Regions from separate parts of the Bacillus hominis genome, predicted to be linked through region 1. Evidence: riboswitches for the same ligand, from Rfam matches in the RefSeq annotation. Region 1 holds a riboswitch; each other region holds the start of a gene.
What was found. A riboswitch is a leader RNA that binds a small molecule or an ion and turns the genes downstream of it on or off. The one in region 1 is predicted to bind thiamine pyrophosphate.

Region 1 (3,289 bases):
ATTACGTTATTCAGGTTCACATTTAGCGCCATTATTAACTTTTTCTGGGGCTGGTAATAATGTGATTTATATTAGTAGCTTTTCGAAGGTACTTTTCCCTGGTTTACGTGTAGGTTGGATTATTGCAGATAAAGAACTGATACATTATTTAGAAAGTGTAAAAAGAGCAAGAACGATTCACACTTCTACGTTAGATCAAGCTGTTCTGTTTCAATATTTACATGAAGGATATTTTGAAAAATATTTAAAAAAAGCAAGATCTGTTTATAAGAAAAAATATGAGTTAGCTGTTGAGGCATGTAATCAGTACATTCCGTTTAAAAGAATGACTGGAGATGGTGGACTTCATTTATTTATAGAGTTAGAAGAAAAAATTAATGCCCGCACACTTTTACAAAAGTGTTATGAGAAAGGCGTAACGTTTTCTCCTGGAGATGTTTTTTATTCTGATGGAGGAGGAGTGAATACCTTCCGATTAGGCTTTTCACGTTTGAAAGAAAAGGAAATAGTTAGCGGGATTCAAATAATTGGTGACACATTAAAAAATGAAATTTGGAGATGAGAAGATGAGAATTGGCGTTATTATGGGAGGAGTATCCTCTGAAAAACAAGTATCAATTATGACTGGGAATGAAATGATTGCACATTTAGATAAGAGTAAGTATGAAATAGTTCCAATTACGTTAAATGAAAAAATGGATTTAATTGAAAAAGCGAAAGACATTGATTTTGCATTGCTAGCATTACACGGAAAATACGGAGAAGATGGGACAGTTCAAGGAACGCTTGAGAGTTTAGGTATTCCATATAGCGGCAGCAACATGTTATCTAGCGGTATATGTATGGACAAAAATCTTTCAAAAAAGATTTTGCGTTATGAAGGAGTAGAAACACCAGATTGGATTGAACTTACAAAAATGGAGGATCTAAAGCTTGAAGAGTTAGATAAGCTAGGATTTCCGTTAGTGGTAAAACCAAACTCTGGCGGCTCGAGTGTTGGAGTAAAGATCGTCAATGATAAAAATGAATTAATCTCTATGCTAGAAACTGTATTCGAATGGGATTCTGAAGTCGTAATTGAGAAGTATATAAAAGGTGACGAGATTACATGTTCAATTTTTGATGGGCAACAGTTACCTATCATTTCAATTCGACATGCTGCTGAGTTCTTTGACTACAATGCAAAATATGATGATACTAGTACAGTTGAAGAAGTTGTAGAACTTCCAGCTGAAGTACAGGAACGTGTAAATAAAGCGTCACTGGCTTGTTATAAAGTATTAAAATGTAGTGTTTATGCAAGGGTTGATATGATGGTGAAGGACGGAATTCCATATGTAATGGAGGTTAATACATTACCAGGGATGACACAATCAAGTTTACTGCCAAAAAGTGCAGATGCGGCTGGAATTAATTATAGTAAACTATTAGATATGATAATTGAAACTTCATTAAAAGTAAGGAAAGAAGAAGGTTTTTAAGATAATTGTACAATTAAAACTTTTGATAGTTCCACGAAGTATGCTATGATAATTACAATACGACAACTAAATATTTATCCACTAGGGGGGCCTTTTATAGGCTGAGATCAAATGGAATTTTGAGACTCTTAGTACCTGATCTGGTTAATGCCAGCGTAGGGAAGTGGGAAAGACAAGATATTTAATGCATAAATTAATATCGTCTAATTCACTTTCTTTACGCCTGTAAAGAAAGTTTTTTTATTTTACAGCTTTAATATATGGGATAAATACTTATGTTTTATAAACTATTGGAGGGATTTAAATGACTTTTTCACAATCATTACGTAAAGAAGTAGATTCAATTTGGGAAGCAAGTTTTAATCACCCTTTTGTAAAAAAACTTGGCGAAGGAACGTTAGATTTAGCTAGTTTTCGTTATTATGTGCTTCAAGATTCGTATTATTTAAGTCATTTTGCTAGAGTACAAACGTTAGGTGCTGCAAAGGCTCTTGAATTAGAAACGACGGCTCGTATGGCGCATCATGCACAAAATACTTATGAAGCTGAGTTATCATTACATGAGAATTTCGCAAAAAAATTAGGGATTACGAAAGAAGAAAAAGATAATTTTATTCCTGCGCCAACTGCATATGCATATACATCTCATATGTATCGTGCAGCTTATGAAGGGCATTTAGGAGATATTATTGCAGCTATTTTACCTTGTTATTGGTTATATTATGAAATCGGTGAACGTTTAAAAGTGTGTCAACCTGAAGAGCCAATTTATCAAGAATGGATTTCTGCTTATGGATCTGATTGGTTCCGCACGTTAGTTGAGGAACAGATTGCTCGATTAGATGCTATAGCTGAGACAGTAACAGAGGCAGATCGTAATCGTATGAAACAGCATTTTATTATTAGTAGTCAATATGAATATTCATTTTGGGATATGGCTTATACATTAGAAAAGTGGCCAGTGAATACTGATGTAAAAGATGTAATTGGATAAAGAGTAGAGGTATTGCTATACATAGGTATAGACAATACCTTTTTTTATAGTTTTTTGATGATCAAGACAAATGAAGAAAGGAAGTAAGAATTATATGGAAAAATTACGGTTATTAACATTGTTGTATTCATTTGCAAAATCAAATGATTCGATTTCAAAGGTAACAATTACGTCGGTAAGGGTAGGTATAACTTGATCAATATCGTTTTTTATAGCTCGAAATGCAGATTCTATTGTGTTTGGCTCAGTCTGTCCCGTGATTCCGGTAGGCCCAGTATCGCCAGTCGGTCCAGTGTTGCCAGTGGACCCGGTAACACCTGGGGGTTACATAGGTGGGAGTGTAGGTCCGATTGAACCTGGATTTAATGCAGCGGAGGATAAAAACTTGTCCAATATAATTCACCTCTGAAAAATTCGTGTTACTAATAGTAAAGGCAATGATAGAGCAAAGCGAAATGGACAAGCGATTGTATATGTGGAATTTAATAAAATAGTGATTTTAAAAAGACTACTACCTCAGTTTCTTATGTGAGTAGTAAAGTGACTTCCATTATTCGTGGTTTAAATGAAGTGGTATTGGTTTTAACTCGACCTCAAATAATTCACTTTCAAGTTCATTAAGTGCAAACATTGATACAGGGTATGGAGATGTATTAGACAAAACTTGTGATGAAATAGATTCTCCTGATGATGAGAAAAATGTAACAAACACTTTTGAAAGTGGAGGGACCATAATGATTACACGGTCAGTTTTTTGTAACGTATTAACCAACTCCAAAATTATATAGTTTTATAAGAATTTAAAACTATATTC
Region 2 (3,289 bases), 1.8 Mb from region 1:
ACCATACGTAACTAAAAGCTCCTCCCATTCTTTCTTCGTACTACGCAGTCCGTCATACGTATTTACCGCAATTGGGAAAAACGTAATTAAGACAGTGACAACAACCTTGCTCCAAATGGTATATCCAAACCATAAAACAAATAGTGGCGCAAGTGCTGTAATCGGGATTGTTTGAGAAGCTACTAATAATGGATAAAATGCTCTTTCCATCCACGTATTCGCATTCATTAACATTGCTAGCCCCACACCTAATACGACAGAAATAACAACACCTATTAAAACGACGGATAATGTTGCCGGTAAATGAACCGTAAATAATATATCTTTTAGTTTCCATATCTTCATTACGATTGCAGACGGTGACGGTAAAATGTACATCTCATCTACAATTCTTGCTCCTACTTCCCATAGAGCAAGTAAAACTCCACTTAATATGAGGGCAGGTAATAACTCCTTCAAGCGATTCATCATACGAGTACCTGCCTTTGTAACATACTAAGGAGCTCTTCTTTAAGCGCTAGCACTTCAGGCTTATATAAATCTTTTCTTGTTCGGTTACGATCAAGCGGCACAATTCGCTCAGTTAAAGTTGCTATCGGTTGATTTTCTACAACCAAAATTCGATTAGAAAGAAACAATGCTTCTTCAACATCATGAGTGATAAATAAAATTGTTTTTTCCCACTCTTTCCATTGTTCAAACAACCATTCTTGCAAAGATGCCTTCGTTAAAGCGTCCAATGCACTAAAAGGTTCATCTAACAATAATATCTCCCCACCTGTTAATAAAGTTCGGATAAAAGATACGCGTTGTCTCATACCACCAGATAAATCTTTCGGATATTTTTTCTCGTACCCTTGTAAACCAAATTTATGTAACAGTTCTTTCGCTTTTACTTGCGCTTCTTTCTTCTGTACACCTTGGCACTCTAGCGGCAGGGCCGCATTCTCAATAATCGTCCTCCACGGCAAGAGCATATCTTTTTGGGGCATATACCCTACAGGATGACTCTTTGTTTCTGTCAGCTCTATCTGTCCAGTACTTGCCTCTTCTAAGCCTGTAATAAGGCGAAATAAAGTACTTTTCCCGCATCCACTCGGTCCGATAATACTTACAAACTCTTTATCTTGTATAGAAGCATTTAATTCATCGATGATTGGTTTCTCATCATAATGAAAGGAAACATTATGAAACTGTAGTATGTTCTTGCTCCTCAAAACCCCACATCTCCTTACGATAAGCCATATCCCAGAATAAATATTCAAATCGGCTGGAATATAAGAAAATCTCCTCTAATCGGTCTAGCTCTTTCTCTGACTTTCCAACTGCCATTTCATTTAATAAATCTATTAACCAAATACAAAGGTTACCGTATTCTTCAGAACTATATCCTTGAATCCATTCACCAAAGAACTCATGATCTCTTGCTCCAGGAATATCATTTAAACGCTTTCCAATCTCCCAATAGCTCCACATACATGGAAGTAAAGCTGATATTAATTCTGCAAGTGTGCCATTTTGAGATACAGACATCATGTAATTTGTATATGCTAAATTTTTAGCAGATGGTTTTGCAGATTCCATCTCTCGTGCAGAAATACCAAGTCTTTTTGCATATTGTTTATGAATCGTCATTTCACCATTTAAAATGCCATCAATTTGCTCTGCAAATTTTGCCATAACTTGTGGATTCGTTGCCTTTACAACCCCAATTGCATATAGCTTTGCATAATCTAGCAAATATAAATAATCTTGAATAATATAGTACTGGAATTTGTCTTTTTCCAACGTACCATCCCCCATACCTACTACAAACGGATGATTATGACTTTTCTCCCAAACAGGCTGCACCGTATCAAATAATCTTTCACAAAATTTCATTTATAATTCCCCTTCCTATATATCTATTTATCTCAATAAAAAAACCACTTCTGTGTATAAGAAGTGGTTACAGCAAATAAAATTATAATTTATTCGTTGTTCCACTTCCCTTCGCTAGTATTATCTAGATCAGGTGTTGTAAGGGTTAAGGATTATTCCTCTCTCAGCACATCAAGCACCCCTAGTGGTTTCAATATGAAATTTTTAAATAAAAAAGCCCCGTTTCTATACGCAAAGAAACGGGGACTCATTGTTAGTGTCCGTATTGCTTCCCTACGCTAGCATAATCTAGATCAGGTAATAAAAAGGATCAAAGACTTAAGGTCTTACTCTCAGCTGGCAACACCAGCCCTCCTAGCAAACTATAAAATTATCACTGTCAGTATAACACCGCCATAAGACATCATCAACTGTTTTAATTTTCTTAATTGTGAATTAAATACGAGCGTGTTAAACACATATAAATGCGACCCCACAAATGATATATACAATATTTATATATGAACCTCTCTTCTAACATTATTTATTTTTATTGATTTCATATTACATTTATGTGAATACGACCAATATATTATATCTTTATACTATAATAAAATTACAACTATACAACTAGAGGAGGTCTTTATTACATGAATATGAAAGCTACAGCTTTAACAGCAACTACTATCGCAATTGCTTCTTTACTTCCTTCTATGGGAGAATCCGATATACAAACAGCGGCTGCTAAGCAACCATCTACAGTAAAAACTGGATATGTAAAAATTGACAACGTTGCACTACATCAAAATAACCATGCAGACAGTGCAATAATTGATAACATTCGATTTAATAGCCCGGTTACTATTCTTGAGACAAATCCAGATTGGTATAAAGTATCTGTTAACAACAAAACAGGCTATATGAAAAAAGATGCAATTCTCTTCAAAAAAAATGTTCAACCAAAGAATCAATATATCGTAAATGCCAACGCATTAAACGTTCGTTCTGAACCTAATACAGAGTCTTCTATTCTAGATATATTACCAAATGGTCAATTCATTACCATTCAAGGTGAACAAGGGGATTGGTACAAAATATTACATAACGGTCAAATTGGATACGTACAAAAAACATTTGTATCTAATGGATCCACACCTCTAGTAAAAGGTGTAACTGTACAAGGTTCTCCTTCTTATACTGTTGCAACACCAAAATTAAATGTACGTAGCAACGCTAGTACAAGTAGCACTCTACTTGGCTCATTACAAAGTGGTACACAAGTACAAGTAGTAGAAACGGTAGGTACTTGGTATAAAATTCGTTTTGGCACAGGATACGGATATGTAGCAAAACACTATGTAGTGCAAAATCAAAATCAAGCACAAGCTAAAACAGCTCAACCTTCATCAATCCCAGCAGTTTTCAAATT
Region 3 (3,289 bases), 2.2 Mb from region 1:
TGTCGTTAACGGTCCAAGTGTATAGAACGGCGCGCCCTGACAAATATCAAGCTCTTTCTCCATATTCTCTTTAATTAAATGCATTGGTACATGCCCAGGTCCTTCAATCATAACTTGCACATCATGCTTCCAAGCAATTTTCGTTAATTCACCAAGTGTTTCAAGCTCAGAAAACTGCGCTTCGTCATTTGCATCTGCAATCGATCCTGGACGTAATCCATCTCCAAGAGAGAACGAAACGTCGTACTGCTTCATAATTTCACATATCTCTTCAAAATGAGTGTATAAGAAGTTTTCTTTATGATGGAATAAACACCACTGCGCCATAATCGAACCACCGCGCGAAACAATACCTGTCATACGCTTTGCAGTAATTGGAATGTAACGGAGTAATACACCGGCGTGAATCGTGAAGTAATCAACGCCTTGCTCCGCTTGCTCAATTAACGTATCGCGATACACTTCCCACGTTAAATCCTCTGCAATTCCGTTTACTTTTTCAAGCGCTTGATAAATTGGCACAGTTCCAACTGGTACCGGAGCATTACGAATAATCCACTCACGTGTTGTATGAATATTTTTGCCTGTAGATAAATCCATAATCGTATCTGCACCCCAGCGAGTCGCCCACGTCATCTTCTCTACTTCTTCTGCAATAGAAGAAGATACAGCAGAGTTTCCGATATTTGCATTTACCTTCACGTGGAAATTACGTCCGATAATCATCGGTTCTGCTTCCGGATGATTAATATTCGCTGGTAAAATGGCACGACCTTCTGCAATTTCCTTACGAACAAATTCAGGCTCTACCCCTTCACGAATCGCAACATATTCCATCTCAGACGTAATAATACCATTACGCGCATAATGCATTTGCGAAACATTTGCACCTTGCTTCGCCCTAAGCGGCTTGCGATCCATTTGCGGGAAAACAGGTGTATGTTTTGAAGCCACCTTGACACCGTCATCCTCTGGTTTTACTTCGCGCCCTTCGTATGCCTCTACATCCTCGCGCTTCATGATCCAAGAATGGCGCGGCGTTGGAATCCCCTTTTCCAGCTCCACTTTATACTCAGGATCTGTATAAGGTCCACTCGTATCATACACACGGATTGGCGGATTTTGAACACCATTCGTATCGCTTTGTGCAATCTCGCGCATCGGTACTTTCATACCTTCCCATGGTCCATCCACATAAACTTTCTTACTTCCTGGTAAACTCGATTTCAATTCAATTTGCTCAGCTGAAACAGACTGTTTCATAACCTTTGTTGCCCCCCTGTACGTGACAAGGACGAGATATGGCCAGCGTATGCCAAAATAAAAAGAGCCAGGTCCATAAAAAAATAAGGACCTGGCTCATAAAGACATAATTATGTAAAGCCGTTAACTTCCCTACGCTGGTACGAGCCAGATCAGGTCCAAAGGGTTAAGAAGTTCACACGCTTCTCTCTCAGCCTACGCATACGTTAGGCACCCCTAGTTTATCACTGATTTAATTTTCAATACTTTCCCATCATACATGATAATCTGAAAAATGCAAAGGTTATTTCTTTTTTGTTTACGGAATCATCCAAGTTAAATAATAAGCCTGTACATAAGTCATAATCCCCACAATAATTACGAAGAATAAACTATGCTTCACTGTAAAGCGGAACAGATCTGATTCTTTCCCAGCAAGACCAACTGCCGCACAAGCGATCGCAATCGATTGCGGAGAAATCATTTTACCTGTTACACCGCCCGTTGTATTTGCTGCAACGAGAAGCACTTCAGATACACCGACTTGCTGCGCTGTAATTGCTTGTAAATTCGAGAAAAGTGCATTCGCTGACGTATCTGATCCTGTTAAAAATACACCGATCCAACCTAGGAATGGTGAGAAGAACGGGAATAACCCGCCAGTTCCTGCAAGTGCTAGCGCTAATGTAGAAGATAAACCAGAATAATTTGCGATAAATGCGAATCCTAATACGAATCCGATAGATAGAATTGGCATCTTAAGTTCGTTTAACGTTTCTTTAAATGTTGCTACTGCATCTTTTGCACTCATTTTCAAAATAAAGATAGAAATGATACAAGCAATTAAAATTGCTGTTCCAGTTGCTGATAATACATCAAGCTTCAAAATTGCCTCATAAGGTGTTGGTTTATTTACAATTGGCTCTGCTTTCATTACTAAATTGTGTAAGCCTGGAACTTCAAACTTAAATACAAGACTTTCTAATGCGCCGCCTGGAGCGAATAATGCTTTAAAGAAACTTTGGCTCCAAATGACTACCATCACAGTTAAAATAATGAACGGAGACCATGCTTTTACTACTTTTCCTACCGTTAGTTTCGGCATAGATGTCGCCTTTGTTGCTGCTACTTCACTATTCGCTTCTTTAGACTGATAAATTTCTTTCGGCTGCCAAACTTTTAAGAATAGCGATAAACTTACTAAACTTACAAGCGCTGACGTAATATCCGGAAGTTCTGGCCCTAAAAACGTCGCTGTAATAAACTGTGTAATTGCAAATGAACTACCCGCTACAAATAGAGCAGGCCATGTTTGTCTTACCCCTTTAAATCCATCCATTAAAAATACGATAAAGAACGGAACAAATAATGATAAGAACGGTAATTGATGTCCAGCCATTTGTCCGATTTTATGCGGATCAATACCAGTTACTTGTCCAGCCACTGTAATCGGAATTCCCATCGCTCCGAATGCTACTGGTGCAGTATTTGCGATTAAACAAAGACCAGCCGCGTATAAAGGATTTAAGCCAAGGCCTGCAAGAAGCGCTGCCGTAATCGCTACTGGTGCACCAAATCCTGCTGCTCCTTCCAAAAATGCTCCAAATGAAAAACCGATTAAAATAACGAGTAAACGATGATCATTCGTAATGGATAATACAGATGCACGAATGACATCAAATTGACCTGTTTTCACAGAAATTTTATATAAAAATACTGACATAATGATAATCCACGCAATTGGCCATAATCCGTATAAGAAACCGTATCCGGTCGCTGCCATTGCCATTGTGAATGGCATTTTATACGCAAATAAAGCCACCAAAATCGTTAATACAACTGTAATAAACCCTGCCACATACCCCTTCATGCGGAAAACTGCTAAAGCTAAGAAAAAAAAGATGATTGGAATAAGTGCGACTGCTGCCGAAATCCAAATGTTACCGAACGGATCGTAAACTTGTGTCCATGTGTTCATTGTTCTCTCCCCCCTAAAGAATCCCCTTTTAAATAGATATAACCTTATCAATAGACTATCAGGTCATCA

Region 2: linked by a shared signal. The riboswitch ahead of tenA (thiaminase II) and the one ahead of tenA (thiaminase II) in region 1 are both predicted to bind thiamine pyrophosphate.
Region 3: linked by a shared signal. The riboswitch ahead of thiC (phosphomethylpyrimidine synthase ThiC) and the one ahead of tenA (thiaminase II) in region 1 are both predicted to bind thiamine pyrophosphate.

The regions. Positions count from the first base shown of each region.
Region 1 covers NZ_JAUCFS010000005.1:2,483,230-2,486,518, reverse strand. Annotated here, with positions in the region: gene pdxR (MocR-like pyridoxine biosynthesis transcription factor PdxR) at 1-562, shown strand, start outside; gene QUF93_RS15295 (D-alanine--D-alanine ligase) at 567-1,481, shown strand; TPP riboswitch at 1,555-1,660, shown strand; gene tenA (thiaminase II) at 1,786-2,475, shown strand; gene QUF93_RS15285 (exosporium leader peptide-containing protein) at 2,800-2,868, opposite strand; gene QUF93_RS15280 (hypothetical protein) at 3,026-3,253, opposite strand.
Region 2 covers NZ_JAUCFS010000005.1:718,801-722,089, reverse strand. Annotated here, with positions in the region: gene QUF93_RS06140 (ABC transporter permease) at 1-468, opposite strand, end outside; gene QUF93_RS06135 (ABC transporter ATP-binding protein) at 468-1,217, opposite strand; gene tenA (thiaminase II) at 1,186-1,881, opposite strand; TPP riboswitch at 1,971-2,074, opposite strand; TPP riboswitch at 2,135-2,247, opposite strand; gene QUF93_RS06125 (SH3 domain-containing M23 family metallopeptidase) at 2,511-3,289, shown strand, end outside.
Region 3 covers NZ_JAUCFS010000005.1:4,728,534-4,731,822, forward strand. Annotated here, with positions in the region: gene thiC (phosphomethylpyrimidine synthase ThiC) at 1-1,263, opposite strand, end outside; TPP riboswitch at 1,376-1,491, opposite strand; gene lldP (L-lactate permease) at 1,562-3,220, opposite strand.